3 regions of the Neptuniibacter sp. QD37_11 genome follow, and region 3 is predicted to be linked to each of the others. Evidence: predicted binding sites of a transcription regulator. Region 3 holds the regulator's gene; each other region holds the start of a gene.
What was found. Region 3 encodes FNR, which switches genes on or off when oxygen is low (the NO sensors DNR and NnrR bind a similar motif). Its sites were predicted from a motif close to TTGATNTANATCAA; they were not measured.
Positions count from the first base shown of each region.

Region 1 (10,030 bases), 1.0 Mb from region 3:
TTGAGCCAGGTATTTATATCGCTGCGGACAACGAAAATGTTGAGCCTCGTTGGCGCGGTATTGGTGTGCGTATTGAAGACGATATCTTGATCACTGCAGAGGGTAACGAAAACCTTACTGCGGCTGTGCCGAAAGAAATTGCAGAAATTGAAGCGTTAATGGCAGCAAAATGAAACAGCACTATGACATCGTGGTGATTGGTGGCGGCATGGTGGGTGCGAGCTTAGCTTGTGCTCTTCTGCCAGCAAGTGAACAGCTTGATCTGAATATCGCCGTAATTGAAGCCTTTCCTATGCCTGAGAAAAGCGCTCTGGAGTATCAGCCGAGCTATGATTCCAGAGCGACGGCATTGGCTTATGGTAGCCGCTCTATCTACGAAGTCATGGGTATCTGGCCAACGCTAAAAACGCATTTAGCACCCATCAAACATATTCACGTTTCTGATAAAGGTCATTTTGGTGTGACGCGTCTGCACGCAGAGCAGGAGAGAGTGCCTGCGTTGGGTTATGTGGTCGAAAACCAATGGCTCGGACGTGTCCTGCTAGATCGTTTACAGCAGGATGATGCCAATCGCATTGATTTTATCTGCCCTGCAGAAGTGACAGATGTTCAGTATGGCTCTGACCAGATGGGCGTCACGCTAGAAAAAGAGGGTGAGACGCATCAGTTAACGACTGAATTGGTTGTGATGGCTGATGGTGGCCGTTCCTCATTGCGTGAAGGGATGGGCATGAACTACAGCGAAACAACCTACGAGCAACATGCTGTCATAGCCAACGTCAGCTTAGATCGCTCACACAACGATATTGCTTATGAACGTTTTACCGATACGGGCCCTATGGCGCTGTTACCCTTGGAAGAACAAAACGGTGAGCATCGTTGTGGTCTAGTTTGGACAGTGCCTAATGATCAAGTCGATGAAGTGATGGCGCTTGACGAAGCTGAGTTTATAGCGCGTCTACACGAACGCTTTGGTCATCGCGCAGGTAATTTTGTCAAAGTGGGTGAGCGACATACATATCCGCTAAAACTGGTTTTAGCGCAGGAACAGGTGCGTCAGGGTTTAGTGGTCTTAGGTAACGCAGCGCATGCTTTGCATCCAATCGCTGGACAAGGATACAACTTGGCGTTACGTGGCGTTGTCGCTTTAGCTGATCACCTAATTCAAGCTCGTAAAGCGGGCGGTAATCTAGGTGACTTAAACGTACTTCAGGATTTCTACGAACAGCAACGACAAGATCAGCAGCGCACAATTGGGCTGAGCGATCAGACTATGAAGCTGTTCTCCAATAATAATATTCTGCTTGCAGCCGGCCGTAACCTAGGCCTGCAACTGTTAGATATTTGTCCGCCTGCTAGAACCGTTTTTGCCCGTGGTGCCATGGGCTTAGATATGCCCGCTCCAGACCTGAAATAGAGATAGATCATGCCAGAAAATACACAGGCACAAGTGCTTAATTCAGATGTAGTGATTGTTGGAGCCGGCATGGTGGGAGTTACCCTTGCTGCGGCTTTGGCGGATGCCGATATTAAAGTAACGCTTTTAGAGCAGCGTGAAGGCGATATCAGTGGTTTCTCTGAGTTTGTTAAAGGCGCTCAAACTAAGGGCTATGACCCTCGTGTCAGTGCGCTCACCTGTGCCTCACAGCAGATCTTAACCTCTGTAGGTGCTTGGAAGTATATGCGGGATTATCGTCTAAGCCCCTACACCGAGATGGATGTTTGGGATGGCGAAGGGACTGGGCATATTCATTTCTCAGCACGAGAGTTACATGAACCCGCTTTAGGCCATATTGTAGAAAACCGTGTGACACTGGCGGGTTTGTATCAGGTTCTTTTAGAAACACCTTCAGTAGAACTGATTACCGGCGTGACAGTGACGGAGCTCTCTCCCCAGTCTGATCATGGTCGTGCGGTGAAATTGAGTGATGGTCGTATCATTCAAGCGGGTCTAGTGGTTGCTGCGGATGGCGCGTTATCTAAAACGCGTCAACATGCTGGTCTACCGATGGTGGAATGGGACTATGGTCACCATGCCATTGTGACCACAGTTAAAACCGAACAGCCTCACCAAGCGACCGCTTGGCAGCGTTTTACCGAAGATGGACCGCTAGCATTGTTACCTCTGAGTAACGAAGAGGGCGATTACTACTGCTCGATTGTTTGGTCGACATCGCCAGAACATGCCAATGAATTGATGGCATTGCCAGATGACGCGTTTTGCCAGCAATTAGGCCGCGCATTTGAGAACCGTTTAGGCGACATAGAATGGTGCGATCAACGCAGCGTTTTTCCTTTACGTCAGCGTCATGCTCAGCATTATATCCAGCCGGGCTTTGCTGCGATTGGGGATGCGGCACATACCATCCATCCTCTGGCAGGTCAGGGTGTGAATTTAGGTTTACTGGATGCAGCTCAATTAGCTGAAACGTTGATGGAAGCTTCGCGTCGAGGTGAGCCTTTAGGCGCTCAATCTGTGTTACGCAGATTCCAGCGCGAACGCCGCAATGACAATATCCAGATGTCTTTAGCTATGGAAAGTTTCAAGCGTTTATTTAATACCAGACAGCCTTTAGCTTGCTTAGCGCGCAATATGGGTATGAACTTATTGGATAAACTGTCACCTGTTAAAAACCATATTGTGATGGATGCGATGGGATTATCTGGCCGTTTGCCACAATTGGCGCAGAGAAACATTCAAGAATAATTGGCTTGGATAATCTGATCCGACCATAGTCGCAACCCTAGTTTGTCGTTCAAAGATTGAACTGTGAAGAGAATCCCTATAAATTGTCTTCCCTTTTTTTGTTTTTCAGGTCAATTGATTCGCTCTTGAGCTGAAAAGCAGTTGTTAAAGCCTAGCAAGACCTGTTTATGACGATAACAAGGCCTAAGCTAGCCCCTGATAAGAGTTAATAATATGGGTAGCAAAACTGCATTGTACGAAAAGCACCAAGAGATGGGTGCTAAGCTAGTCGACTTCGGTGGTTGGGATATGCCAATCCACTATGGTTCTCAGGTAGATGAGCATCACAAGGTTCGACAAGCTGCTGGTATGTTTGATGTCTCCCACATGACGGTTGTAGACGTTACCGGCACAGACGCTAAAGAGTATTTACGTTACCTGCTAGCAAACGATGTTGCTAAGTTGCAGGAAAAAGGTAAGGCGATGTACAGCGGCATGCTGAATGAAGATGCTGGTGTAATTGATGATCTTATTGTCTACCTAATGACAGAGCCAGGTGTTGCTGGTGAGTGGTTCCGTGTCGTTGTGAACTGTGCAACACGCGAAAAAGATTTACGTTGGATGTCTGACCAGACAGCTAGCTTTGATGACGTTGCCCTAACAGAGCAGCCAGAATTGGCGATGGTGGCCGTGCAAGGCCCAGACGCATTAGCGTTGGCTAAAGAAGCTGTAACTGAGTCTCGCGCTAATTTGATCGATCAGTTAAGTGTTTTCCAAGGTTTAGAGTCAGAAGGCTGGTTTATTGCGAGAACTGGCTATACTGGTGAAGACGGTTTAGAAGTGATGCTGCCTGAAGATGAGGTAGCAGATTTCTGGCAGGCGCTCGCGGATGCTGGCGTTGCTCCGTGTGGACTAGGCGCGCGCGACACTTTGCGTTTAGAAGCGGGTATGAACCTATATGGCGCGGATATGGATGAAACCATTTCCCCACTTGCAGCTAATATGGGTTGGACGATCGCTTGGGAACCGCAAGAGCGTGTATTTATCGGCCGTGAAGCACTACAACAGCAGCGCGATGCAGGTGTAAGCCATAAGCTTGTAGGTCTAGTGATGGAAGCGCGTGGTGTATTGCGTGCACATCAGAAGGTTGTAGTAGACGGCATTGGCGAAGGCGAGATTACCAGTGGTACATTCTCCCCAACGCTAGGTTGTTCGATCGCTATGGCGCGTGTGCCAGTGGGCACAACGGATACAGCTGAAGTGGATCTGCGTGGTAAAGGCAAGTTGGTGTCTGTACGTGTAATTCGTCCTTCTTTTGTCCGTAACGGCAAAAAAGTTTTTGACTAAGAATTCGATTTAAACAGGACCCATAGGGGTAGGAAATAAACATGAGTAACATTCCATCTGAACTGAAATACGTTGCTAGTCACGAGTGGATCCGCGTTGAAGGTGATGGCACCGTTGTCATTGGTGTAACAGATCACGCGCAAGACCTTTTGGGTGACGTAGTTTTCGTTGAGCTGCCAGAAGTCGGTGCTGAAGTAGAATCAGGTGATGAAACAGGTGTTGTTGAGTCTGTTAAAGCTGCATCTGATGTATACGCGCCGCTAAGTGGTGAAGTTGTAGCCGTTAACGAAGATCTGGAAGACTCTCCAGAGCTAGTTAACTCTGATCCATACGGTGATGGTTGGTTCTTCAAATTGAAGCTAAGCGACGCTGAAGAGTTGAACGAACTACTAAGCGCAGAAGCTTACAACGATCTGTGCGAATCTGAAGCTTAAGTCAGATTTAGGGCCTCGGCCTGAGAAATAAATACCTTGTCCCGGCTATATGCCGGGACAGTTGTCTGTAAAACAGGAAAAACATGTCACTGCAAACTCTAAAACTAAACAGTGGGGCTGAACGCAGGCTGCGTGGTGGTCACCTTTGGATCTACAGTAACGAGGTGGATAACCGTGCGACGCCGCTGAAGAGCTTTGAGCCGGGTCAGCAGGTTATTGTCGAAACTGACAAAGGCAAACCTTTAGGCGTTGCTTATGTAAACCCAAATACGTTGATTTGCGGTCGAATTGTCAGTCGTGATCTTAAATACACTTTGGATCGTTCCTTAATCATTCACCGTCTAAAAGTGGCGCTATCACTGCGTGAAAGCTGCTTTACTGATGATTGTTATCGTTTGGTGTTTGGTGACAGTGATGCTCTACCTGGTCTAGTGATTGATCGTTTCTACGATGTGTTTGTTGTACAGATCTCTACAGCTGGCATGGAAGCGGTGCTAGATGACATTATCGACGCATTGAACAAGGTGTTCACGCCGAAAGCTATTTTGCTGCGTAACGACGGCAAAATGCGTGATATGGAAGGCTTGGAAACCTACACAGAGATTATCCAGGGTGATATCCCTGAACTGTGTCCGTTGATGGAAAACTCTGTGCCACTGCTAGCACCACTGCAGAAAGGCCAGAAAACTGGTTGGTTCTACGATCACCGTAATAACCGCGCACAGATGCAAAAGCATGTTGAAGGTAAGCGGGTACTGGATCTGTTTAGTTACGTAGGTGGCTGGGGCGCGCAAGCTTTGGCTGCTGGTGCTAATCAGGCGATCTGTGTTGATGCTTCCCACTTTGCTCTAGAAGTGGCAGCTGAGAACGCGCGTATCAACAATGCGTCTGATCGTTTCGAAGGCTTCCACGGCGATGCCTTTGATATCTGTAAGTCTCTGATTGCAGATAAAGAAAAATTTGATGTGGTTGTGTTGGATCCGCCTGCGTTTATCCAGAAGAAAAAGGATATTCGTAATGGTGAGCGTGCATACTCCCGTATGAATAACTTCGCGATGCGTCTGCTTAAGAAAGACGGAATCTTGGTGTCTGCGTCATGCTCTATGCATCTTCAGCGTGATCGCTTGATCGATATTATTCGTAGTAATAGCCGCGAATTGGATCGTAATGCTCAGGTCTTTGATCAGGGGCATCAGGGTGCAGACCACCCGGTACATCCGGCGATTCCAGAAACGGATTACCTTAAATCATTCTTTGTCAGAGTTTTGCCATCGTCTTAATCTGACATCTGTTCCCAGATAGGAGCTTTACCATGCAATATCGTCAGCTAGGTAATACTGACCTCAATGTGAGTCTAATCTGTCTGGGAACCATGACCTTCGGGCGTCAAAATACTGAGGTCGAAGCGTTTGAGCAGCTGGATTATGCTTGGGCACAAGGTGTCAATTTTCTTGATGCTGCTGAGATGTATCCAGTGCCTGTTGATGAGCGCTATCAGGGGCTGACCGAGACCTATATCGGCAATTGGATGAAGCAGCGGAATAACCGCGATAAGGTGATTGTTGCAACAAAGGTTGCGGGGCCCGGTGATTTTGTCAGCTTTATCCGCCCTGAAATGCATTTTGATCGCAAAAACATTCGTGAAGCGATCCAAGGCAGTTTAAAGCGCCTCCAAACCGATTATATTGACCTCTACCAACTCCACTGGCCAGATCGCACCACTAATTTTTTTGGTAAGTTAGGCTACCAGCATGCTCCAGAAAACGATGGGGCAGCAATTTTGGAAACCCTAAACATTTTAAAAGAGCTGGTGGATGAAGGCTTGATTAGATATGTGGGCTTATCCAATGAAACGGCATGGGGAACCATGAAGTTTCTCGCTTATGCTGAGCAATTAGGCCTGCCACGAGTTGTTTCCGTACAGAATCCTTACAACTTGTTAAACCGCTCCTCCGAGGTCGGTTTAACCGAGGTTTTGATGCGTGAGCAGGTGTCTCTACTGCCGTATTCACCAATGGCATTTGGTACCTTGAGTGGCAAGTACCTTAATGGCGCTCAGCCTGAGAAAGGCCGTTTAACCCTGTTTCCTGATTACACTCGATATCTGAATGAACAAGGTATAAAAGCGACTGAAGAGTATGTATCGCTAGCGCGAGCGCATAATTTGGATCCAGCTCAGATGGCGTTGGCTTTTGTTAATAGTCGTGATTTTGTTGCCAGTAATATTATTGGCGCAACGACCATGGGGCAGCTGACAGCGAATATAGACTCGGTAAACCTTAACCTTGATGAAGGTTTACTGGCGGAGATTGAAGCGATTCATGTCCGCTATCCGAATCCATGCCCATAGCTTTGGCGAATTGATCAAAAAGGGGAGCTTTAACAGCTCCCTTTTTTGTTGTGAATTTGTCATTTTCGAGTTCTTTGCCAGACTGTAATCAGCAAGATAAAACAGGTGGGTAGGGTTATGTTACAAGTAAAAGATGCAATGTTTCCTGTGAATAAGCCGCTAAGTGCAGATATGCCCCTAGTTGAGGCGGTTTCTCATATTCTAGATTCTGGGTATTTAGGCTTACCGGTTGTGGATAAGAACTTGAAGGTGGTTGGCTTTTTATCAGAGTTTGATTGTTTGCCCTATTTGGTTACCGACAGCTATCACTGTGATAGCCATGAAATTGTTGGTGATATTATGCGTACCGATCCACTTACGGTTGCACCGGGATTGAGTATTGTCGATTTGGCTCAGCAGATGGGTTTGGATAAACCAAAAGTGTATGCAGTGGTTGAGCAGAATAAGCTTGTGGGTATCATCACGCGAAGCATGTTGATGCATGAGCTAAATGAGTCTTTGAAGCACTGTAAAGTGGTGGCTTAAAGGCTGTTATTCCGTGAAGGTTTAACCGCAAAGGACGAGGGATCATACCGAAGAATAATTATAGAGAGAAAGTTAATTTTTAAAATAATAATGGTTGTTTGACCTATATCAGAAACTCCTGATGTAGTAGGCGCATAATCAGTAATACTGATTAACCGAACTAGAGAGGTAAGCCTATGAACCAGGAGTTACAGACCCCAGACGTTGATGTTCAAACTGCAGATGTGACCTTGCCACCGCAAGAAGAAATCTGCCCTACTGTACTGCTGGATCAGGAAGTTACTGATCTGTTTGAGTCCAGCGAATACCCTTACGATACAAAGATCTCCCGCAAAGAATACGAAAAGCGCAAAAAAGAGCTGCAGATAGAACTATTGAAGATGCAGAACTGGGTGCGCGAGACCGGGCAGCGTGTTGTTATCCTCTTTGAAGGGCGTGACGCCGCCGGTAAAGGTGGAACCATCAAACGTATTATGGAGCACCTCAATCCTCGTGGTGCCCGTGTTGTGGCTTTGGAAAAGCCGACCGAGCAAGAGAAAGGACAGTGGTATTTCCAGCGTTACATCAATCATCTTCCTACGGCTGGTGAGATAGTGCTGTTTGACCGTTCTTGGTACAACCGTGCTGGCGTTGAGAAGGTGATGAACTTCTGTTCGCCATCTGAGTATTTAGAGTTTATGCGTCAGACACCTGATCTGGAACGTATGCTGGCGCGAAGTGGCATCAAACTGTTTAAGTTCTGGTTCTCGGTAAGCCGTGACGAGCAGTTCCGACGTTTTCAGGCTCGTCGTGTAGATCCGTTGAAGCAATGGAAACTTTCTCCAATCGATTTGGCCTCTTTAGATAAGTGGGATTCATATACAGAAGCCAAAGAATCGATGTTTTTCTATACCGACACAGCAGATGCGCCTTGGACTGTGATTAAGTCTGACGATAAGAAGCGCGCAAGACTTAATGCAATGCGCCATCTACTTAGTCGTATGCCTTATCCGAATAAAAGTGAAGAGATTGATCTTCAGCCGGATCCGCAAATCGTCAGCAATGCCCAAGGGCAAATTGATCGTCACCCAGTGCATAAGTAAGAGTTAAGGAGTAAAACGATGACAATGAAACAAACTGCACATGCTCAACATGTTGTCTCGTCTTTTAAGGAGAGATTACCAACAGCAATGTGTAACGATATTGGTGAAGAGCATTTTGATGAGTTAGCACTGTTGATTGAGTCAGCGATCAGTGCGGCTGTTTTGGCAGAGATGGAAAAAGCGGCCGATAAGATTGATAAGTTAGCTCACGATGTTCGTCATTTTGCAGAACATTTTGATTGAGTTTTAACAGAAATAAAAAAGAGAGGCTATTGCCTCTCTTTTTTGTGCGGATGTTTACACCTGATCAACGTAGATCAAGCACAGGCCAAAGGTTGGCGTTGGCATGATCTTCCAGCGTTTCATCTGGGTTTACTGCGACTGGATGAGTTACTTTCTCCAGCAACGGTAAGTCATTGTGGGAATCACTATAGAAATAACTGCCTTCTAAATTGAAGTCATTATGTTTTAACCACTCATTCAGGCGCGTTACTTTGCCATCTTGGAAGCAAGGTATACCCGCAACTTTACCGGTATATTCACCATCCACTTCTTCTGGGTCTGTTGCAATAATATCGTCTACACCAAGCTTGTCTGCGATAGGGCCTGTTACAAAGCGGTTAGTCGCTGTGATAATAAGCAAGTAATCACCTTGTTCGCGGTGGTTCTGCAGAAGCTCAGCCGCTTTAGGCAGCATAATTGGAATAATTTTAGATTCCATAAACTCTAAATGCAGCTTATCTAGCTCTGCACGTTTCATCTGCGTCAAAGGTTTTAGAGCAAAGGCAAGAAATTCAAAAATATCTAATCCGCCATTTTTATATTGCTCGTAAAAGTAGTCGTTTGCGCGACTATACTCATCGCTATCTACAATCCCTTTTTCGCACAAAAATTCGCCCCATGCGTGATCACTGTCACCGGCAAGAAGAGTATTGTCCAGATCAAAAATTGCTAAGCTCAAAAGAGGTTCCTCAACGAATAAGATAGTGTCGCAAGGATAGGGAGGATATGCTTTGAATGCAATTGTCTGAAAAGGGATTTGCTGAGTATCAAAGAATTATGGAACAATAGCTGAAAAATAATTAGGAATAACTAAAGTGATTGATTCAGATGGGTTCAGGCCGAATGTCGGTATCATTCTGGCTAACTCGCTGGGTCAGGTCCTTTGGGCAAGACGAATTGGCCAAGATGCTTGGCAGTTTCCGCAGGGGGGGATTAATGAGGATGAAACCCCTGAAGAAGCAATGTATCGCGAATTAAGAGAAGAGATTGGACTTGCTGCAGAAGATGTAGAGATTGTTGCAGTAACCCGAGGTTGGTTGAGATACCGATTGCCCAAACGAATGATCCGGCGCAATTCGCATCCGGTATGTGTTGGCCAGAAGCAAAAATGGTTCTTGCTACGGATGTTGAGCGCAGATAGCGCGGTAAAAATTGATCACACTGAATCGCCAGAGTTTGATGGTTGGCGTTGGGTGAGCTATTGGTATCCGCTAGGACAGGTTGTGTCATTTAAACGAGAGGTGTATCGCAAGGCAATGCGAGAATTATCACCTAAACTATCGAGATTTAATGCCATAAATACCTAGAAGGAGAGACACTGAAT
Region 1 covers NZ_CP180552.1:3,348,143-3,358,172, reverse strand. Annotated here, with positions in the region: gene pepP (Xaa-Pro aminopeptidase) at 1-173, shown strand, start outside; gene ubiH (2-octaprenyl-6-methoxyphenyl hydroxylase) at 170-1,417, shown strand; gene ACMXYT_RS15885 (UbiH/UbiF/VisC/COQ6 family ubiquinone biosynthesis hydroxylase) at 1,427-2,707, shown strand; gene gcvT (glycine cleavage system aminomethyltransferase GcvT) at 2,921-4,033, shown strand; gene gcvH (glycine cleavage system protein GcvH) at 4,075-4,467, shown strand; gene ACMXYT_RS15870 (class I SAM-dependent rRNA methyltransferase) at 4,551-5,747, shown strand; gene ACMXYT_RS15865 (NADP(H)-dependent aldo-keto reductase) at 5,780-6,817, shown strand; gene ACMXYT_RS15860 (CBS domain-containing protein) at 6,935-7,342, shown strand; gene ppk2 (polyphosphate kinase 2) at 7,519-8,424, shown strand; gene ACMXYT_RS15850 (phosphatase) at 8,443-8,667, shown strand; gene ACMXYT_RS15845 (HAD family hydrolase) at 8,732-9,385, opposite strand; gene ACMXYT_RS15840 (RNA pyrophosphohydrolase) at 9,522-10,013, shown strand; gene ptsP (phosphoenolpyruvate--protein phosphotransferase) at 10,029-10,030, shown strand, end outside.
Region 1: a site for FNR is predicted at 7,441-7,454, ahead of ppk2 (polyphosphate kinase 2). Genes of this name have one in related genera too.

Region 2 (10,030 bases), 360 kb from region 3:
AAGTGTTCGGTTATTCTTTGCCACCCTACATGCCGCTAGGTTTTAATACCGGCAACTCAATACCTCTAATCCAAACTACATTCCTGATTACTTTATAGCCAACTGACTGATAAATAATTGATTATCAAATCTGGCATTAGCTTTGCTGAACTCTTACTGCTAAGAACAGATTTGGAGCCGATCATGCACGCCGTTACACAGACACCAAAGCGCCTAAACGCACTTGAACAGATCCCTGTTCATGAGCAGATTCAGAAGCATGTTAAAGCACTCGAAGAGGCTCCGAGCATTTCCAGCATCGATCAGTTTTACCTAGATATGCTTGAACAGTTTCTTCCAGCCAATCAGAAGACCCGCTACCTTAAGTTACTCAAAAAAGAGATCGTAGCTGTTTTTAGAATCGACCAGATTATGGCTGCAGTGCTATATAGCGATTCCACTATTGAGTCCTTTTCACATCAAGCAACCGAGCATATTAACTCGCTAAACGCCGGCCCATTATCCGTCAGCCGTATTAGTTACATATTGCACAAACAATTTGCTGATCGAGTTTCTGTCGATTATTTTTGTAATGACAACCCAACTTATCATGATCTAAAACTGGGCTACCTATACACAGAAGAAGATTTACAGGCGGGCTTTACTGCAGACGAAACCTCTACAGAAGAACTCATGTGTGACTGGTTGCAGAGTTATCAGCAGTGGATGCACGACTATCTATATTTCAACCTTGCACAGATAACCAAAGAAACCGATAGATTACCGCCTAAAACGCTGTCTCTACTGCAGAACTATAGCGCGGAAGAGAAAGAGCAGTTACAAGCATTGCTTTAGCAGATACATAAACACTTTCTTGTCAGTTAATGGTCTGTGCTATAGATTGAGCGTTTCTCATCTTCAAGAGCACAGCCTTTATGGAATATGTACTACCGCTTTTAATATTGGCGATCGTTTTATTTCTCTACACTAGTCGCCAAAATAATTTAAAACTCGCAGAAGCCAACAAGAAAGCTGGCGAAGAGTTTTTAGCTGAAAACATCAACGATCCGGACGTCATCCAGACAAGTTCAGGCTTGCAGTTTAAGGTTATCGAAAAAGCTGATGGAACATCCAAGCCCAGCGCCACATGCACAGTAAAAGTTCATTATCACGGTACATTGATAGACGGCACAGTGTTTGACAGCTCTGTCGATCGTGGAGAGCCTATTGAGTTTGGTCTCAATCAAGTCATTAAAGGTTGGACAGAAGGCTTACAATTGATGGCAACGGGCGACAAATACCGTTTCTATATTCCATCAAACCTGGCGTATGGGAATGGATCTGCAGGTGTGATTACACCTGGCTCCGTGCTTATATTTGACGTAGAACTGTTAGATTTTAAGAACTGATCGATCTCTGACAGGATGTTCGATCGAGGCAACGCATAGCAAACAGGAAGCCAATTGGCTTCCTGTTATGTATAAACGATTAGATATCGCTTACATCGAATTCAGCTACAGGACTGACATCTGCTTCGTAATCTACGGAGTCGATGCCAAAACCAAATAGTTTCAAGAACTCATCTTTATAAAGCTGGTAATCAGTAAGATCGAATAGGTTCTCGGAAGTCACCTGAGGCCAGATCTCACGGCACGCATTCTGAACTTCTTCTTTAAGCTCCCAGTCATCCATACGGAAACGGTTAGCATCGTCCATTTCAGCTGTATTGCCGTATAGACCTGTATCGAATAAACGCTGAACCTGCTCCATGCAACCTTCGTGTAGGTTCTGCTCACGCATTACCTTAAAGCACATTGCCAAGTACAAAGGCATAACCGGAATTGCTGAACTTGCCTGAGTCACAACAGATTTCAAAACACCAATGTTCGCTTGGCCGCCTGTTGCGTTAAGCTTGCTATCGATTGCTTTAGCAGCACGATCAAGATCCTGCTTAGCTTTACCTAGTGCACCATCCCAGTAGATTGGCCAAGTGATATCTGAACCGATGTAAGAGTAGGCTACAGATTTACAACCATCAGCTAGCACGCCAGCTTCAGATAGCGCGTCCATCCATAGTTCCCAATCTTCGCCGCCCATGACTGTTACAGTCGCTGCGATCTCTTCTTCAGTCGCTGGCTCAACCTCAGCATTGATGATGACATCTTTATTAGTGTCAATCGCTGTAGATTTGTATGGCTCACCGATAGGTTTAAGGCAAGAACGGATAACTTCACCAGAATCTGGCATTTTACGAACAGGGGAAGCTAGAGAGTAAACAACTAGATCAACCTGCTTCATCTCTTCTTTAATTAGCGCAATCGTTTTCTCTTTGGCTTCGTGAGAGAAAGCATCGCCATTCAAGCTTTTAGAGTAAAGACCAGCTGCCTTAGCTTCTGCATCAAATGCTGCAGAGTTATACCAGCCTGCAGTACCTGTTTTACGCTCAGTACCTGGCTTTTCGAAAAACACACCAATTGTCGCTGCGCCCGAACCAAATGCTGCTGCGATACGGGAAGATAGACCGTAGCCACTGGATGCACCAATTACTAGAACACGCTTAGGGCCATTTTCAATAGCGCCCTTCTTCTGAGTGTATTCGATTTGCTCACGCACATTGGCTGCACAGCCAGTTGGGTGAGTAGTAGTACAAATAAAACCGCGAATTTTTGGTTTGATAATCATGGCTAAACGGGTCTCAAATCCATTAGAAAAATTTGGCCTGTAAGATACAGCAATTCATTGCAAGTTGACAGTTTCATGCGGCATCCCTAATTCACAGGCCAAATTTACCGAGATAATTAATTCTTACGAATTGTTACTAACTGATTTTATACATAGGCAGAGATGCTTTCTTTTGGTTATGATGCGCAGATTGCATATTCTATTTAAAGGAACATCCCCATGCAGGAACTACACGGTTACTACCTAGAAGATTTAGAAGTAGGTATGAGCGATAGCTTTGCCAAAACCATTACTGATGCAGACGTGTGCATGTTTGCGGGTATTTCCGGTGACACTAACCCAGTTCACATAAATGATGATTACGCTAAAACAACGCCATTTGAAAAGCGTATTGTCCACGGCATGTTTAGTGCTGCGCTAATCTCTACTGTTGCAGGTACTAAGCTTCCAGGGCCGGGTGCTATTTATGTTGATCAACAGATTAAGTTCCGTGCACCTGTATTTATTGGTGATACAGCGAAAGCAACACTAACAGTTGAAGAGATTGATACACGCCGCCGACGCGTAAAGTGCAAAACAGACGTAACTGTAGGCGATAAAGTTGTTGCTACAGGTACAGCAACCTTTATGGTTGATAAGAAAGAAGCTTAATTTCCTCTTTCTATGCGCTAGCTTTATCTAAGCTAGCGCCTCCTACCCCATATTTATCACTCCTTCCTAATTTTCATGATCCTTATCAATAGAATCGATTAAATTCTAGACTTTAGTCGATTGCGATCCTTCTACCCATGAGTAGAATGTGCCAGCAAAAAATAACAACAAAAATGGACTACCATGAAGAAGATTTTAATTAGCGCCTGCATGCTAGGTGATCGCGTACGCTATGATGGCGGCCATCACTTAATTGACCACCCAACATTGCAGCGTTGGCACAAGGAAGGCCGCTTTGTCCCTATCTGCCCTGAAGTCGCTGGTGGCTTAAGCACACCGCGCCCACCAGCAGAAACTCAGTGCAAATTCCCTATTTTAATCACGACACAAGATGGCAACGACGTTACGCCTGAGTTTTTATCAGGTGCTGAAAGAACCTTAGAAATTGCCAAACGCGAAGGTGTCGCTTGCGCGCTTATGAAGGCTAAAAGCCCTTCTTGCGGCAACAAACGTATCTATGACGGTAATTTTTCCGGCAACCTCGTTGAAGGCTCAGGTGTAGCCGCAGCTGAATTAATGCGTAACGGCTTCCCTGTATTCAGTGAAAAAGAACTGCCTGAACTCTTTGCTTTTATCGAAGATTCTGAAAGGATGACGGCCTGAAACGAATTAGTTAAGAGGCCTATTGATGGAGCAAGAGATTCAAAACGAGCTAGAAACCATTACTCGTTTAACAAATATGGTCATAGATTTTTTCGTCAATTACAGTTTTCAGGTAATTGGCGCAATCATCATCTTTTTGATCGGCCTGATTGTCGCTCGATCAATAGGCAAGTTCGCTCTTAAGCTATGCGAAAGGAATAGCGTTGATGTTACCCTGAGCTTATTTATAGCCAGTACCGTAAAACTGCTAATCATAGCGATGGTATTGGTGATTTGTTTAGGTAAATTTGGTATCAGCGTTGCGCCTTTTGTGGCAGCGATCGGCGCAGTATCTCTAAGTGCTGGACTAGCTCTACAAGGCGTGTTCTCCAATTATGGTGCAGGTTTCACCATTATCTTGACCCGCCCTTTTGTCGTCGGTAATACAATTACGATTAACGATATTTCTGGAGTCGTAACAGAGATTAAGCTCGCACATACCCTACTGGCCACAGAAGACGGCGAGATCATTACAATTCCCAACAAGCACATCGTCGGCGAAGTAATAACCAATTCTTTCGCTAATAAAGTTGTCGAAGCCTCTGTTGGCATTAGCTACAGTGCAGATCCAGAGGTTGCGATACACGTAATCAAACAATCCTTAGCCCAGTTTGATGAACTCTCCCAAGAATCACCGCCACAAGTGGGCATCGAAGCCTTTGCAGATTCTTCTATCAATATTGCTTACCGTTATTGGGTGCCGACTGACCGCTATTTTGAAGTGCAATATCAAGTGAATTTAGCTGTATTTAAAGCACTTCAAACCGCCGATATAGAAATTCCATTCCCTCAACGGGAAGTTACATTGAAAAATGCAGCTGCTGAGTAGTTTTTTCCTTGGCAGCACCACTGCAGCCACCTACAATGTGGCGATTTGAAACGAATTTAAAATTGATTGAGTAAAAGTATGCGCACTAGCCAGTATCTCATATCCACCGTTAAGGAAACGCCATCTGATGCAGAAGTCATCAGCCACCAGTTGATGCTTCGAGCGGGCCTTATTCGTAAAGTTGCTTCAGGTCTTTATAACTGGTTGCCGCTTGGCCTTCGCACGCTTCGTAAAGTTGAGCGTATTGTCCGCGAAGAGATGGACAAATCCGGTGCGATGGAAGTTCTAATGCCAGCAATTCAGCCTGCTGAGCTTTGGGAAGAGTCTGGACGCTGGGAACTTTACGGTCCTGAGCTACTGCGCGTTAATGATCGTCACAACCGTGAATTCTGTGTAGGCCCTACACACGAAGAGGTAATTACTGACCTTATCCGCCGTGAGATCAAAAGCTACAAACAGCTTCCTGCAAACTTTTACCAGATCCAAACGAAATTCCGTGACGAAATTCGCCCTCGCTTTGGCGTAATGCGCTCACGCGAATTCATCATGAAGGACGCATACTCTTTCCACGTAGGTCAGGAGTCCCTTCAACAGACATACGATGTAATGCACCAAACTTACACTAACATTTTTAACCGCCTAGGCTTGGATTTCCGCCCTGTACTTGCGGACACTGGCTCTATCGGTGGTGCAACATCTCACGAATTCCACGTACTTGCTGACTCTGGTGAAGATGATATCGCGTTCTCTAATGTCAGCGATTACGCAGCAAACGTAGAATTAGCTGAAGCATTATCTCCTGAAGGCGATCTAGCAGCGCCATCTGTTGAGATGACGACAGTAGATACGCCAAATGCGAAGACGATTGATGAATTGGTTGAGCAGTTTGATCAACCAATTGAGAAAACAGTTAAAACGTTGATCGTTGCAGCATCTGAAGAGTGCGAAGCAGATTTTGTTGCTCTATTGGTTCGTGGTGATCACGAGTTAAACGAGATCAAGGCAGAGAAACTTGCACAAGTTGCTGAACCACTAGAATTTGCTACAGAAGAACAGATCCGCGATCTAATCGGTGCAGGCCCTGGTTCCCTTGGCCCTGTTGGCTTAAACATCCCTGTGATTGTTGACCGTACGGTTGCTAAAACATCTGACTTCAGTGCTGGCGCTAACATCGACGGCAAGCATCTATTTGGTATCAACTGGAATCGCGATGTCGATCTACCAGAAGTCGCAGATCTTCGTAACGTTGTTGAAGGTGATCCGAGCCCATGCGGTGACGGTACACTTGTCATCAAACGTGGTATCGAAGTAGGTCATATTTTCCAGCTAGGTCAGAAATACTCAAAAGCCCTAAGTGCTGAAGTATTGGATCAAAATGGTAAGTCTGTAGTAATGGATATGGGCTGTTACGGTATCGGTGTTACCCGTGTCATTGCAGCTGCGATTGAGCAGAACCACGATGACGGCGGTATTATTTGGCCAGAAGCGATCGCTCCATTCCACGTTGCACTAATCCCGCTTCAATACGATAAGTCTGATGAAGTACGCGAGCTAACTGACAAGCTGTACAATGAACTACAGCAGGCAGGTTACGATGTAATCATGGATGACCGTGATAAGAAGACTAGCCCTGGGGTCAAGTTTGCTGACTCTGACCTTATGGGTATCCCACACCGCGTTGTTATCTCTCCTCGAGGTATCGAAGCGGGTACTTTGGAATACAAAGGCCGTCGCGACGACGAGAAACAAGACGTTGCAGTAGACGGTGTACTACCGCTACTAGCTGAGCGTATCAATCTGTAAGCTTTACTTCAGATTAGAACATCATAAAAAAACGGGCTTTACGCCCGTTTTTTTATTGCTTTTAATTATCTTCTACTGGATACAGTTTTCTGTAATCATCAACAGTTGAACCGGCCTGCTGAAGGCGCCATACCAACTCAAACTCAGTGATTTCACCTTCACTAAATAAGGCATGTAATTCCGCATAAGCATTGGCCAAGAACAACGCTACCGATTCAGACTGTCGGCAATCACCTTGCACTTCCATCTGAAACTCAAGGATAGGTGTATACCAATCCTTTGGTAGCTCCCATACTTCACATGCACGTCTAGTCAAAGCATTTGAGTAATCAGCTAACAAATTACTAAATACTTGCGGGTGTGGCTGTTGCTTTCCATCGGCATGTAACTCTATGAGCTTTTTAAAGATAATCAGCTTACCTACATCGTGAATTAAACCAACAAAGTAAGCTAGATTTGGATTACCACCAATCACTTCTGATATTTTTTTAGCATTATTAGCCACCTCAGAAGAATGTCCCCATAACGCTTTGCCAAATACTTCGAAATAAAAACTATCGATCTCAAATTTATCTGCCACCAAAGATGATAAAACAACATCCTTTAATCTTTGCTGGCCCAACATACTTAGCGCATGCTCTAAGTCTTTAATCTCCATGTCTGAGCCAATAAACGTAGGCGAATTGGCAATAGAAATAACTTTACCGGCAAGCGCAGGATCCTCTTTTATAGCTGTTACAATTCTCTCTTGAGGAGAATCTGGATCAACCAAAGCGTTCATCAATAAAAGTGCATTCTTAGAAAGCTTAGGTATAGATTCTTCGTCTAAGTTCTTTAATTCTTGCTCCAGAACAACTCGTAATGATTCTTCTTGCTTGGCTGATTCCTCTGTAATTACAGCCCTTACACCTAATAAATTACTGATAAAGGAAAATGATAATTCTCTGGAATGTTCTATCGTTTGCGGTGAAGCATCTTTTTCTTCAACTTTCTGTATTTCTTCGTCAAAAGCCTGAGCTTTAAGCACACTCTTTTTAGCAGAATGTTCATTTCCCAAACCAACAAAAGATTTTAATTTATCAAACATAGTCCCTTCCAAAGACTGTTGTAACTTAAATGATAGTTTAAATGATTAGCGCACTTCGAAGGTTTGAGGCGCATCAATGCTATCAACTCTATCACTAATAACCTCAGCCACGTTCGCTAACTCTGGTCCTTGGCTCAGCCAAGCTTCTAGCTGAAGCACAGCCTGCTCTTCACCCGTGGCCATTAGTTCGACCCGTCCATCATTTAAGTTTCTAACCCAACCCTGGACACCTAAAGATAGCGCCTTTTCTTTAGTTGATTGTCTAAACCAAACACCTTGGACTCGGCCACTGACAAATGCATGAATAGATAAATCTGCCACTTTCAAAAACCTAAAAATTTAACCGTTGATTTGTTTTGTACTGCTAATACTGTTTTCATCTTTGTCAGAAAACAATGATTCTAAAGTTAGAGAAAAAGCCTGCTGCTCCTGTTCTGAAGTTTTCACTAATTTTTCGTTAAGTACTCTCTCCCACTCTACTAAGCTGCTAGTAGTTACCGGTAAAGGTGTAGGCCAAGGAAGTAGTTGGTTAAGTTGATATAACGTTAAGCTGCCTAGATCACGGCTTAATAGGTATTCACCTTGGTCACTGCGTTTGACAATACCACCTTCCAACAGAATCTTTAGATAGCTATCCCAACGCCCCTGATCCAAAGCATCTACCTCTTGTAGAAGCTTGTGATCCGAGATTGATTCCCCCTGCTGTTGAGCCTTCCATAAACGGTGCAACACGGCCACAACCGAATATAGATGCGGAAGATCATTAGTTCGCTCATTAGGCCGATAAACTGTAATACAGCGCGTCAGCTCAGCACCCATCAATATGATGACCCAACTGATAAAGATCCAAAGTAGAAATAGAGGTACAGCTGCGAAAGCACCGTAGATTAGTTCGTAAGATGGGAACTGGGTAACAAACGCAGTAAAGCCTCTTTTTGCCGTTTCAAATAACAGTGCTACGCCAATACCACCTAATAGCGCACTTTTAAACGGTACTGGGCAGTTTGGTACAGCTACATACATCAAAGTAAAAGCGGTAGCCGACAGGATTGTAGGTAATGCTGACAATAAGCGCGCACGACCCACCGCCTCTGTCGCCTCACTGATAAACGGTAAACTTGCGATATAAGAGGTTAAAACTAAACCTAAACCGATCAAAATTGGCCCCAAGCTCAAAATAGCCCAATAAAGCAGAAAGCTTGATAGTCCTTTACGCGGTTCATTCACTCGCCAGATACGATTAAATGCTGCCTCTATATTTTTCATCATCATAATCGATGTGATGGCCAGCAATGCAATACCTACTGCGGTTAATTTACGTGCTTGAGAAGAGAAATCGTTGAGGTAATCCTGTACTACGGCGCCGGTGGCAGGCACGAAATTATCAAACACCCACTCTTGTAGTTCCTGTCCCACTCCTTGAAAAGAGGGAACTGCCGCCAACATCGCGTAAGACACAGTCATCAATGGGACTACAGCAAACAGCGTGGTATAAGTTAATGCCGCCGCATTAAGAATCCCTTGATTCTGCAGAAACTGTCGAAATAGATAACGAATAAACAGTGTAACGCGGTGATTTAACAGCGAAGCCATTTCCATCCTCATAATAATCAGCTAAGCACTGGCCTAAAATGCAGTTCCTTCATGAAATCTGCAACACAGGCGTATACAATATCGCATAATCCAACACAATGAACGGATCATTTCACCTTGATCCCTTAGTACGGTATAGCACAATGAGTGAAGTAACTATCTATCACAACCCGCGTTGCTCTAAGTCTCGCCAGACTCTAGCACTATTAGAAGAGAACGGTGTAGAGCCACAAGTTCGTAAATATCTTGATGAAGCACCTTCTGCTGATGAGCTGAAAGTAGTGCTAAGCCAGTTAGGTATTTCTGCTCGCGATCTACTTCGCAAAAAAGAAGCTGAATTCAAAGAAAACGGCTTAGATGATATGTCTCTTTCTGAAGATCAGATCATTGAGATCATGACCAATGTGCCAAAACTAATCGAACGCCCTATCGTTATCAAAGGCGATCAAGCACGAATCGGTCGTCCACCAGAGTCTGTTCTGGAAATCATCTAACATGAGCGCTCCCTACGTCCTCGTTCTCTACTACAGCCGCCACGGTGCCACGCAATCGATGGCTAAACATATTGCCCGTGGTGTAGAACAGTCTGGCATTGAAGCTCGTCTTCGCACTGTACCTGAAGTTTCAACGGTTGCTGAAGCAACAGAACCTTCAATTCCTGATCAAGGCGCACTTTACTGCTCCGAACAGGATTTAGCCAACTG
Region 2 covers NZ_CP180552.1:1,973,594-1,983,623, forward strand. Annotated here, with positions in the region: gene ACMXYT_RS09025 (hypothetical protein) at 184-834, shown strand; gene ACMXYT_RS09030 (FKBP-type peptidyl-prolyl cis-trans isomerase) at 915-1,388, shown strand; gene fabV (enoyl-ACP reductase FabV) at 1,468-2,661, opposite strand; gene ACMXYT_RS09040 (MaoC family dehydratase) at 2,881-3,312, shown strand; gene ACMXYT_RS09045 (DUF523 domain-containing protein) at 3,496-3,975, shown strand; gene ACMXYT_RS09050 (mechanosensitive ion channel family protein) at 4,001-4,843, shown strand; gene ACMXYT_RS09055 (proline--tRNA ligase) at 4,922-6,646, shown strand; gene ACMXYT_RS09060 (HDOD domain-containing protein) at 6,708-7,733, opposite strand; gene ACMXYT_RS09065 (acylphosphatase) at 7,779-8,054, opposite strand; gene ACMXYT_RS09070 (YihY family inner membrane protein) at 8,073-9,326, opposite strand; gene arsC (arsenate reductase (glutaredoxin)) at 9,470-9,820, shown strand; gene wrbA (NAD(P)H:quinone oxidoreductase) at 9,822-10,030, shown strand, end outside.
Region 2: a site for FNR is predicted at 3,388-3,401, ahead of ACMXYT_RS09045 (DUF523 domain-containing protein). Genes of this name have one in related genera too.

Region 3 (10,030 bases):
AGAAGGCGTACGTGACGTAACTAACTACGTACTATCTCTAAGCGGTGCAGAAGCTGATGCAGAAGGCGCAGCTCGCGGTAAAGGTCAATTCCAAGCACTATGTACTGCTTGTCACGGTACTGACGGTAAAGGTCTACCTATCCTAGGTGCACCTAACCTAACTGATGACATCTGGTTGTACGGTGGTAGCTTCGAAAAAGTGGCTCACTCTATCCGCGTTGGTCGTAATGGTGTAATGCCAGCTCATAAAGACCTACTAAGCGATGAGAAGATTCACCTGATCACTGCATACGTTTACAGCCTATCTAAAAAGTAATTAGATAGTTGAACTAAAATAAAGGCGATATGATGTAGATCATGTCGCCTTTTTTTTTGAGGATCTATTATAATATTCAACTTTGCTAATACATGGTGAGCGTATTAGTTCTGATGAGTTTAACTTTCACTGGTGAGTATGTGAGCAACGATATGAATCAGATCCCGGTTCAAGATGTCACACCCAAGAGCAAGAAAAAATCCCAAGAGTACGACCTATATGCCAAACGCGAGCATATTTATGTAAAGAATTACAAAGGTATCTTTAAAACCTTACGCCAAGGCTCTAGCTTTATCATGCTATTGATGTTCTTTGGCTTCTCATGGATCACATGGGATGGCAGACAAGCCGTTCTGTTTGACCTGCCCAACAGACAATTCCATGTATTTGGTAGCACCTTCTGGCCACAAGACTTTATGTTACTGTCTTGGCTACTGATTATTCTTGCCTTTGCCCTGTTCTTCTTTACCGTATTTGCCGGTCGATTATGGTGTGGCTACGCTTGCCCGCAATTCGTTTGGACTTGGATCTATATCTGGATAGAGAACTTCACCGAAGGTGATCGCAACAAGCGAATGAAGCTGGATAAATCTAAAGGCTGGAGCAAAGAAAAATTACTTAGAAAAAGCGCAAAACACTTCCTATGGGTCGCCTTCTCTATTATTTCCGCTATCGCGTTTGTTGGTTACTTCACTCCAATTCGCGAGCTTATCCCAAGCATCTTTAGTTTTGAACTTGGCCCTTGGGAGATGTGGTGGTTAGGCTTTCTTGCCGTAGCAACCTATGGCAACGCTGGCTGGTTACGTGAGCAGGTATGTATCTACATGTGCCCTTACGCTCGCTTCCAATCAGTTATGTTCGACCAAGACACTTTGATCATTTCTTACGACGAGAAACGCGGTGAAAGCCGAGGCAAACGTAAAAAAGGCTCTGACTATAAAGCAGAAGGCTTAGGCGACTGTATTGATTGCTACAACTGTGTTTATGTTTGCCCAGTGGGAATCGACATTCGCGACGGTCTGCAGTATGAGTGTGTAGCCTGCGGCGCTTGCGTTGATGCCTGCGACGACATTATGGAACGCGTCGGTTACGAAAAAGGCCTTGTACGCTACACAACTGAACATCAGCTCGAAGGCAATAAAACGCATATTATGCGTCCTAAACTGATCGGTTACTTTGTTGTCCTATGTGCTATGTGTGTTGTTTTTGCCTACACAGTCTACAGCCGTATCCCGCTCGAAGTTGACATATTACGAGACCGTGGACAGCTATATAACGAAGTCACTTCAGGCGTCATCGAGAACGTATATACACTGAAACTTGCCAATAAAGAGCAAGTTGATCATAGCTACACTATTTCAGTCACTGGCCTTGAAGGCCTTGAATATATTGGTAAGTCAGAAGTCACTATTAAAGCTGGCGAACTGATCGATTTACCAATTAGATTGAATATCAAGAAAAAATACCTAAGCAAAGCCAATAACAATATCACCTTCAAAGTAATGGCAACGGACAATTCCGATATCCTAATTGAAGAGGAAAACCGCTTTATTGGTCCTGCACCTAAGCGCTAGGTCAAAAGAAGGGTCGATAAGAAGAAATTCTAGGCCCCTTCTTTTAGAAATAAGGTAGAATAGCTGTCGGTCTGAAACTGGGTGTTCCAGTTTTGGATACGACAGTTTTTTTTTGGGTATTGATACATGAGTGACAGCGACAACAACATCCCCGGCCCATGGTACAAACAACCTTGGCTTTGGTTTATTTTATCACCAATTATTGCCGTAGTTTTTTACGGAACTTTTTACCTTTACCTATCCATCGTTACACATGACGGTTTGGTAAAAGATGACTACTACAAAGTAGCCCGCGGCCATTTTGTAGATAAAAGTCAGTCTCAAGAAGCGATCGACCTTGGCGTTAGTGGACAGTTAAATCTCGATAATACAACTGGCGACCTAATGCTGAAATTTAAGAGCAAAGGCGATTACCTTCCAGAGTTCCTTAACCTCAGTATCATTCACCCTACTCACCAGCAATACGATCAGAGTATTCTGCTTAAGCAAGTTCCTGGCACTGAAGCCTATACAGGCAGCTTAAAGAGCCTGCTACAAGGTAAGCGTTATCTGATCTTGAAGGATGAAGCCCGCAACTGGAACCTCCGTGCAGAGGCACATCCACCATACGATCAGAATACAATTGAGTTTAAACCTGCCCACGAACAATGAGCAGCAACCTTAACTCAGTAAAGTCTGCTGACTGTTACCACTGCGGCCTTACTATCCCCCCGGGTAGTAACTATAGTGCTGTAATTAACGGTGAAAGTAGAGATATGTGTTGTCCAGGCTGCCAAGCAGTCGCACAGACTATTGTAGATAGTGGCTTGGACAATTATTACAAACATCGTACTGAAGCAGCCTACTCGCCGGAGCTTAACACTAAGGACCTTCCGGAAACACTGCTTCTTGAACTTGAGCTTTACGATGACGAAAATGTGCAAAGCAATTTCGTCAAAGTTAATGAATCTAGCTCCGAAGCCACACTGGTTATCGAAGGTATTACCTGTGCAGCTTGCGTGTGGTTACTCGATCACCACATCAGTAATATCGAGGGCGTAAGTAAAGCTAAGGTCAACCTGACTAACCACCGCGCTCGTATCACTTGGGATAAATCCCAAGCAAAACTCAGCAAAATCATGGCTGAGATATACCGAATTGGTTATCAAGCCCACCCTTACCACCCTGACAAAGAAGAGCAGCTCTTAGAGCAGGAACGTAAGCGTGCAACTCGCCGTCTAGGTGTTGCCGGCATCGGCATGATGCAGACAATGATGTTTGCTATCGCGCTTTATGGCGGTGCTCTACAGGGCATGGAAGATAAGTATGTCAGCTTTATCCGCTGGGCTAGCTTAGTCATTGCAACCCCAGTAATCCTTTATTCTGCACGTCCTTTCTTTATTGCAGCGCTAAGGGATCTTAAAACTCGACACTTAACCATGGACTTCCCTGTCTCTATCGCAATCGGTGGAGCTTATTTAGCCAGTGTCTGGGCAACCATCACGAATAGTGGTGAGGTCTATTACGACTCCGTTACTATGTTCACCTTCTTCCTGTTAATTGGCCGCTACCTTGAAATGCAGGCCCGTCATAGAACAGGCAAAGCGGGTAATGCACTCCTCAACTTACTACCGGCTAGTGCTATCAAACTAGTCGATGGTGAAGAACAATTAGTACCCGCTCAAGAGCTTAAGCTAGACGATATTGTTTTGGTCAAACCAGGCCATACGATTCCTGCTGATGGCATCATCATTGCTGGTAGCAGCTCAGTAGACGAAGCTGCGCTAACGGGTGAATACCTACCTATTCGCAAAGATATCGATGACAAGGTTGTTGGCGGCACGATTAATGTCGAAAACCCGATCACGATTAAAATCACTCAGGTGGGTGACGAGACCAAACTATCAGCCATTGTTCGTTTGCTCGATCGTGCTCAAGAAGACAAACCTAAAGTTGCTCAGATTGCTGATAAAGTTGCTAGCTACTTTGTAGCGGCGGTCTTAGTCACCGCAACCGTTGTAGCGACAGGTTGGTACTTCGTAGAGCCTGCTCATGCATTCTGGATTACCCTATCTGTACTGGTAGTCACTTGTCCTTGTGCGCTTTCATTGGCCACTCCGACAGCACTCACTGCTGCCACAGGAACACTGCGCCAAAACGGTTTATTAATTACCCGAGGCCATGTTCTTGAAAGCCTTTCGACGGCAACTCATGTTGTTTTCGATAAAACAGGCACGCTAACCGAGGGTAACCTCAGTCTTCAAGAAGTGGTTCCTCTAGCGGATCATGATCAAGACGCCTGTACCAAGTTTGCTGCTGCGCTTGAAAAGCACAGTGAACATCCAATTGCACAAGCGTTCCACGATCAACAAGGTGATCTAGTAGCAACCGAGATCAAAGCAACACTTGGTCAAGGCATCGAAGGAGTGATCGACAATCAAAGATACCGTATTGGTAAACCTGATTACGCGAGCGAGATCCTAACGCAAAGCCAGCCATCGCTACCTGAAACAAGTGGGCAGTGGTTGCTACTGTGTAATGAGACTCAAGCACTAGCATGGTTCCGTCTGAATGACCAGATTCGCCGTGAAGCGAAACAGACAATTGAGATCCTTCACTCGATGGGGCTTAACTGTCAGATGCTGACGGGCGATAACTCTTCAGCGGTAGCGGAAGTAGCAAGCCAACTAGGGATAGATACCACTATCTCTGGCGTATCACCTGCAGAGAAGCTTGCTCATGTTAATAAGCTGCAAGAAGATGGTGCACATGTAATTATGGTAGGTGACGGTATTAACGACATCCCTGTACTTGCAGGCGCTCAAACGTCTATCGCTATGGGCGGCGCTTCTGATCTTGCTAAAACCAATGCGGATGGCGTACTGATCAGCCACGATCTATTGCGTCTGGCTGATGGTATTTTGCTCGCGAGAAAGACTCAAAGAATCATTAAGCAGAACCTAGCTTGGTCACTTTGCTATAACCTAAGCGCTTTACCATTAGCGGCCTTTGGCTTCATTGCTCCCTATATGGCAGCGATCGGTATGTCGGCAAGTTCATTGGTCGTAGTCGGTAATGCGATGCGCCTGAACAAATTAACCCGAGGTTCTGTCCATTCCCATGACAGAGATCAGGGTACTCAGTCGGCTAAGCCTGACGCGGTTATGCAAAATCAGGTAGAATAAGCACATTTGAAAATTAGGGTTATGTAGTTTCAATGGATATAATTTTCCTGCTGATCCCCATTGCCATCTTGTTAATTGGCTTTGCTATCTGGGCTTTCTTCTGGAACGTTAACAACGGCCAGTACGACGATCTAGACAGCCCTGCACATAGCATTCTCTATGATGATGACGAAGATCTGATTCCGGATGATGCAAAAGTAAAACCGACTGACAAAGGCAATGACTGAAGCACTTGTCATACCTACAGCATTCTTATTAGGTTTGCTTGGCGGTACGCATTGTCTAGGTATGTGCGGTGGCATAGCTGCCACCGTTTCCCTTAGCTCCCCTAAGGGAGGTCAGGGCTTCCTACTTTTACTCGGCTATAACTCTGGGCGCATTATTAGCTATGCAACTGCAGGCGCCATTTTAGGTAGCCTGAGTTGGTTATTAACCGATCCTATACTACAACTCGTACTTCGCAGCTTTGCCGGATTGATGCTTATTTTCATGGGCCTCTACATTGCCCAGTGGTGGAAAGGTTTAACTCACCTAGAAAAAGCAGGCGGTGTACTGTGGAAACAGATTAGTCCCGCTGCGAGTAAGCTTCTACCGGTTAGAAATATCGGACAAGCAATCATGCTGGGTGGCCTATGGGGTTGGCTGCCATGCGGTTTGGTTTATAGCACTTTAATTTGGGCTTCAGCAGCATCCGACTGGCTAACCAGCGCACAATTGATGGCGGCATTTGGCGTAGGCACTTTGCCTGCCATGCTGTTAACCGGTGTACTGGCCCAACAAGTTAAACAAATTCTTCAGAAGCGTCTGACCCAACATATCTCGGGCGCAATCATTATTGGAATGGGCTTATACAGCATCCCTTGGATGGGAATATTCCAACAATAACTGAGCACTTTTCGCAAGAAACTGATTACAGAGGAAGACAAACGTGGATAACAATCTGATTAAATGGGATCTGGACTTGATCAAACGATACGACCTATCGGGTCCTCGTTATACATCCTACCCTACTGCTGTTCAGTTTGACCCAGAGTTGTCTCCTAGTGATCTAGTAACAACCGGACAAAACTCTGCGGACATCAATGATCCACTTTCGCTGTATGTTCACATCCCATTCTGTGCGCATGTTTGCTACTACTGCGCATGTAATAAAGTGATCACGCGCAACCGCAAAAAAGCACAGCCTTATCTGGATACACTTTATAAAGAGATGGCTCAGCTATCTAAGTGGTACAGCAATGACCGCAAAGTAACTCAGCTACATTGGGGGGGCGGTACTCCAACATTCATTAGCCACGAGCAGATGGTCGAGCTAATGGCTGAAATGCGCAAAAACTTTAACCTTCTTGATGACGATAGCGGTGATTACTCCATCGAAATTGATCCTCGTGAAGCAAGCCTAGAAACAATCAAAGTCCTACGAGAGATCGGTTTTAACCGTATCAGTCTAGGTCTACAGGATATCGATCCAAAAGTTCAGGAAGCAGTAAACCGCGTTCAGTCAGTAGAACAAACAGCAACAATTCTAGAAGAAGCTCGCAGATTAGGTTTCCGTTCCCTGAACCTAGATTTGATCTACGGACTTCCTTACCAAACATTCGAAGGTTTTAACGCAACACTCGATACTGTGATCGAAATGAATCCAGATCGTCTTTCAGTATTCAACTACGCTCATCTTCCAGACCGTTTCCGTCCGCAGCGTCATATTCAGGAAGAAACACTGCCTAGCCCAGAGACTAAGCTTGCGATTCTAGAATCCACCATTAATAAGCTGCTTGATGCAGGTTATGTTTATATAGGTATGGACCACTTTGCTAAGCCTGATGATGAGCTAGCCATTGCTCAGCGCACAGGTAAATTACATCGTAATTTCCAAGGCTATACGACTCATTCAGAGTGCGACCTTGTCGCTATGGGCGTTTCGTCAATTAGCCAAATCGGCTCTGTTTATTATCAAAATGAGCATGACATGCCTTATTACAGTGCTGCAGTAGATAGTAACGCTCATGCAATTAAGCGCGGTGTAAGCCTGACGCAAGATGACATCATCCGTCGTCATGTAATCACACAGCTAATCTGCCACTTTGAGCTAGACAAAACAGCGGTTGAATCAAAATTTGATATTGCTTTCGACGACTATTTCGCAACTTCCATTGCTGAGCTAGAAGCATTTACTAAAGATGGCTTAATCAGCATGAATGCAAATGAGATTGTAGTCTCTCCTGCTGGTCGCCTATTGATTCGTCGTATATGTATGGCATTTGATGCATATATACCAAAAGATCAGAGTTCACAGCGTTTCTCGAAGATTATTTAACTTTCCGTATTTACGGAAATATTACATAATCAGTGGGTAGCCATTCGATATAACCACGACAGGATCGCACTATGAGTGATAACAAGGCAACTGATGGAAAACTACGTAGTCTACAGCAGGTAAGCTGCAACACTTGTAGTCTGAGCTCTTTGTGTCTGCCCGTATCTCTGGATATGACAGAGATGGAACGCCTGGACAACATTATCGACAAAAGCCGCCCACTGAAAAAAGGCGAGCATCTTTTCCACCAAGGCGAAGAATTTGCGAGTGTTTATGCCATCCGCGTCGGCACAGTAAAAACTTACACAATCACAAATGAAGGTGAAGAGCAGATCACCGGGTTCTACTTCCCAGGTGAACTGGTTGGTATGAGCGGTTTTGATAACAACGAATACCCTGTATCTGCAAAAATCCTCGAAACAACTACGGTTTGTGAAATTCCGTTCGAGCGTTTGGACGAACTTTCCGGTCAGTTACCTGAATTACGCCGCCAACTGCTGCGTACGATGAGTAAAGAGATCCGTGAAGAGCAACAGATGATGCTGCTCCTATCGAAGAAGAATGCTGAAGAACGTGTTGCAACATTCCTTGTGAAATTATCGATGCGTTTTAAAGCACGTGGTTATTCTGAAACAAGTTTCCGTTTATCGATGTCGCGTAACGAGATCGGTAACTATCTAGGCCTTGCAGTTGAAACCGTAAGTCGAATTTTTACCCGCTTCCAGAAGTCCGAACTATTACAAGTTGAAGGTAAAGAGGTTCATATCCAGGATCTGGATAAACTTTACGAACTATCTGGCGAGTGTCCAGCTAAGGACGCTGAAGAGCCTGTAACTGCTCAATGTGGCAAAGGCACTTGCAGTTAGCCCCTACACATAAAAAAGCACCGATCGCTTTCGCAACCGGTGCTTATTTAGTCGCACAATTAAGTAGCCATCTCAATGTGTAACCCAACGCATTTATTAAAGCTTTTGCTGCGTAATAAAACATTGAGCTGTGTCAAAACCTGCTGTTTCTAAGGAGTTCTTCATGTCATATGACGAATGTTATGTGAAATCCGTAATTCGTACGATCCCAGACTGGCCGGAGCCAGGCGTTCAATTCCGCGATATCACTCCACTATTTAAAGATCCTAAAGCGCTTCGCATGATCTCTGATGCATTTATCCAGCGCTATATCGACAGTGACATCACGCATATTGCGAGTATTGATGCTCGTGGTTTTTTGATCAGCTCCATCATGTCTTACCACCTGAACATTCCTTTGGTACTCGTCCGTAAAAAAGGCAAACTACCGGGTGAAACCATTCATCAGGAATACCAGCTTGAATACGGTACTGCAGCTGTAGAGATGCAGACTGATGCTGTGAAGGAAGGCGATCGCGTTTTGGTATTTGATGACCTGATTGCTACAGGTGGCACTATCTTAGCAGCGTGCAGTCTCATCAAAGAACTTGGTGCGGAAGTGTCAGAAGCAGCAGCACTAATCGATCTGCCAGACCTACAAGGTTCTAGCAAAATCCAAGATGCAGGTGTACCAGTACATACCCTTCTTGCTTACGCTGGCATCTAATTAAAACCTGACGGCAGCCCAATCTAATCGCTGCCGTCAGTTTTATCCCTTTCTTACTTATCCCGCTAGCTAATTCTTCACCTCTCTTTTATTTCAGCCAATTGCAGATTTTCTCTTCCATCGCGTACAAATCTTGCCTACCATGCTCTGCCAATTTTTTCGTTTTCTGGAGCTGCTATGTGGTTTAAAAATGTAATTTTCTATCGCCTAACTGAAGCGTTTGAATACACTCAAGAGCAGCTGCAAGAAAAACTTATCGAACACGCTTTTCATCCATGTAAAAGCCAAGAACTTAGCCGTTATGGCTGGGTATCGCCATGTCACTTATTAGATGATGTTCACGCGCATCAGGTACACGGTATGTTTATGGTGGCTGCACGCAAGGAAGAAAAGATCCTTCCCGGCGCCGTTATTAAAGACGCCGTTGGCGAAAAAGTTGCGGTCATCGAACATGAACAAGCACGCAAAGTGTACAAGAAAGAACGCGACCAACTGAAAGATGAAGTGATTCTTGATCTATTGCCTCGTGCCTTCAGTAAATTCCAGCAGACCACCGCTCTGATCAACCCTGCAGCTGGCTGGATTGCAGTAGATGCTTCTAGCCATAAACGCGCAGAAGAGCTACTAAGTCATCTTCGTGGCACATTAGGCAGTCTGCCAATCACACTGCCTGATGTAAACCAATCACCTTCTGCCGTTATGTCACATTGGTTGGAGCAACACGACAGCATCCCACAAGGCTTTGAAGTACTAGATGAATGTGAGCTACGTGATAACGTTTTAGAAGGCGGCGTAATTCGAATCAAAGGCCAACAACTAGAAGATGAAGAGTTTGTTGCTCACCTAGAAGCAGGCAAGCGTGTAGTTAAGCTCGCTCTAGAATGGGATGAGCAACTCAAGATTACTCTGCAAGAAGATCTGTCTATCAAACGTCTAAAACTGAGCGAACAGCTACAGGAGAAAATGGCCGACGAAGCAGCGGAAGACGAAATCGCTCAATTCGATGCCGATATGGTTCAAATGGGTCTAGAGTTCAGCAAGCTATTCCCTGCTCTAATTGAAGCCTTTGGCGGCGAAGCACAACGCC
Region 3 covers NZ_CP180552.1:2,335,075-2,345,104, forward strand. Annotated here, with positions in the region: gene ccoP (cytochrome-c oxidase, cbb3-type subunit III) at 1-316, shown strand, start outside; gene ccoG (cytochrome c oxidase accessory protein CcoG) at 469-1,890, shown strand; gene ACMXYT_RS10765 (FixH family protein) at 2,017-2,541, shown strand; gene ACMXYT_RS10770 (heavy metal translocating P-type ATPase) at 2,538-5,054, shown strand; gene ccoS (cbb3-type cytochrome oxidase assembly protein CcoS) at 5,087-5,281, shown strand; gene ACMXYT_RS10780 (sulfite exporter TauE/SafE family protein) at 5,274-5,939, shown strand; gene hemN (oxygen-independent coproporphyrinogen III oxidase) at 5,983-7,371, shown strand; gene fnr (fumarate/nitrate reduction transcriptional regulator Fnr) at 7,443-8,237, shown strand; gene ACMXYT_RS10795 (adenine phosphoribosyltransferase) at 8,401-8,943, shown strand; gene rdgC (recombination-associated protein RdgC) at 9,121-10,030, shown strand, end outside.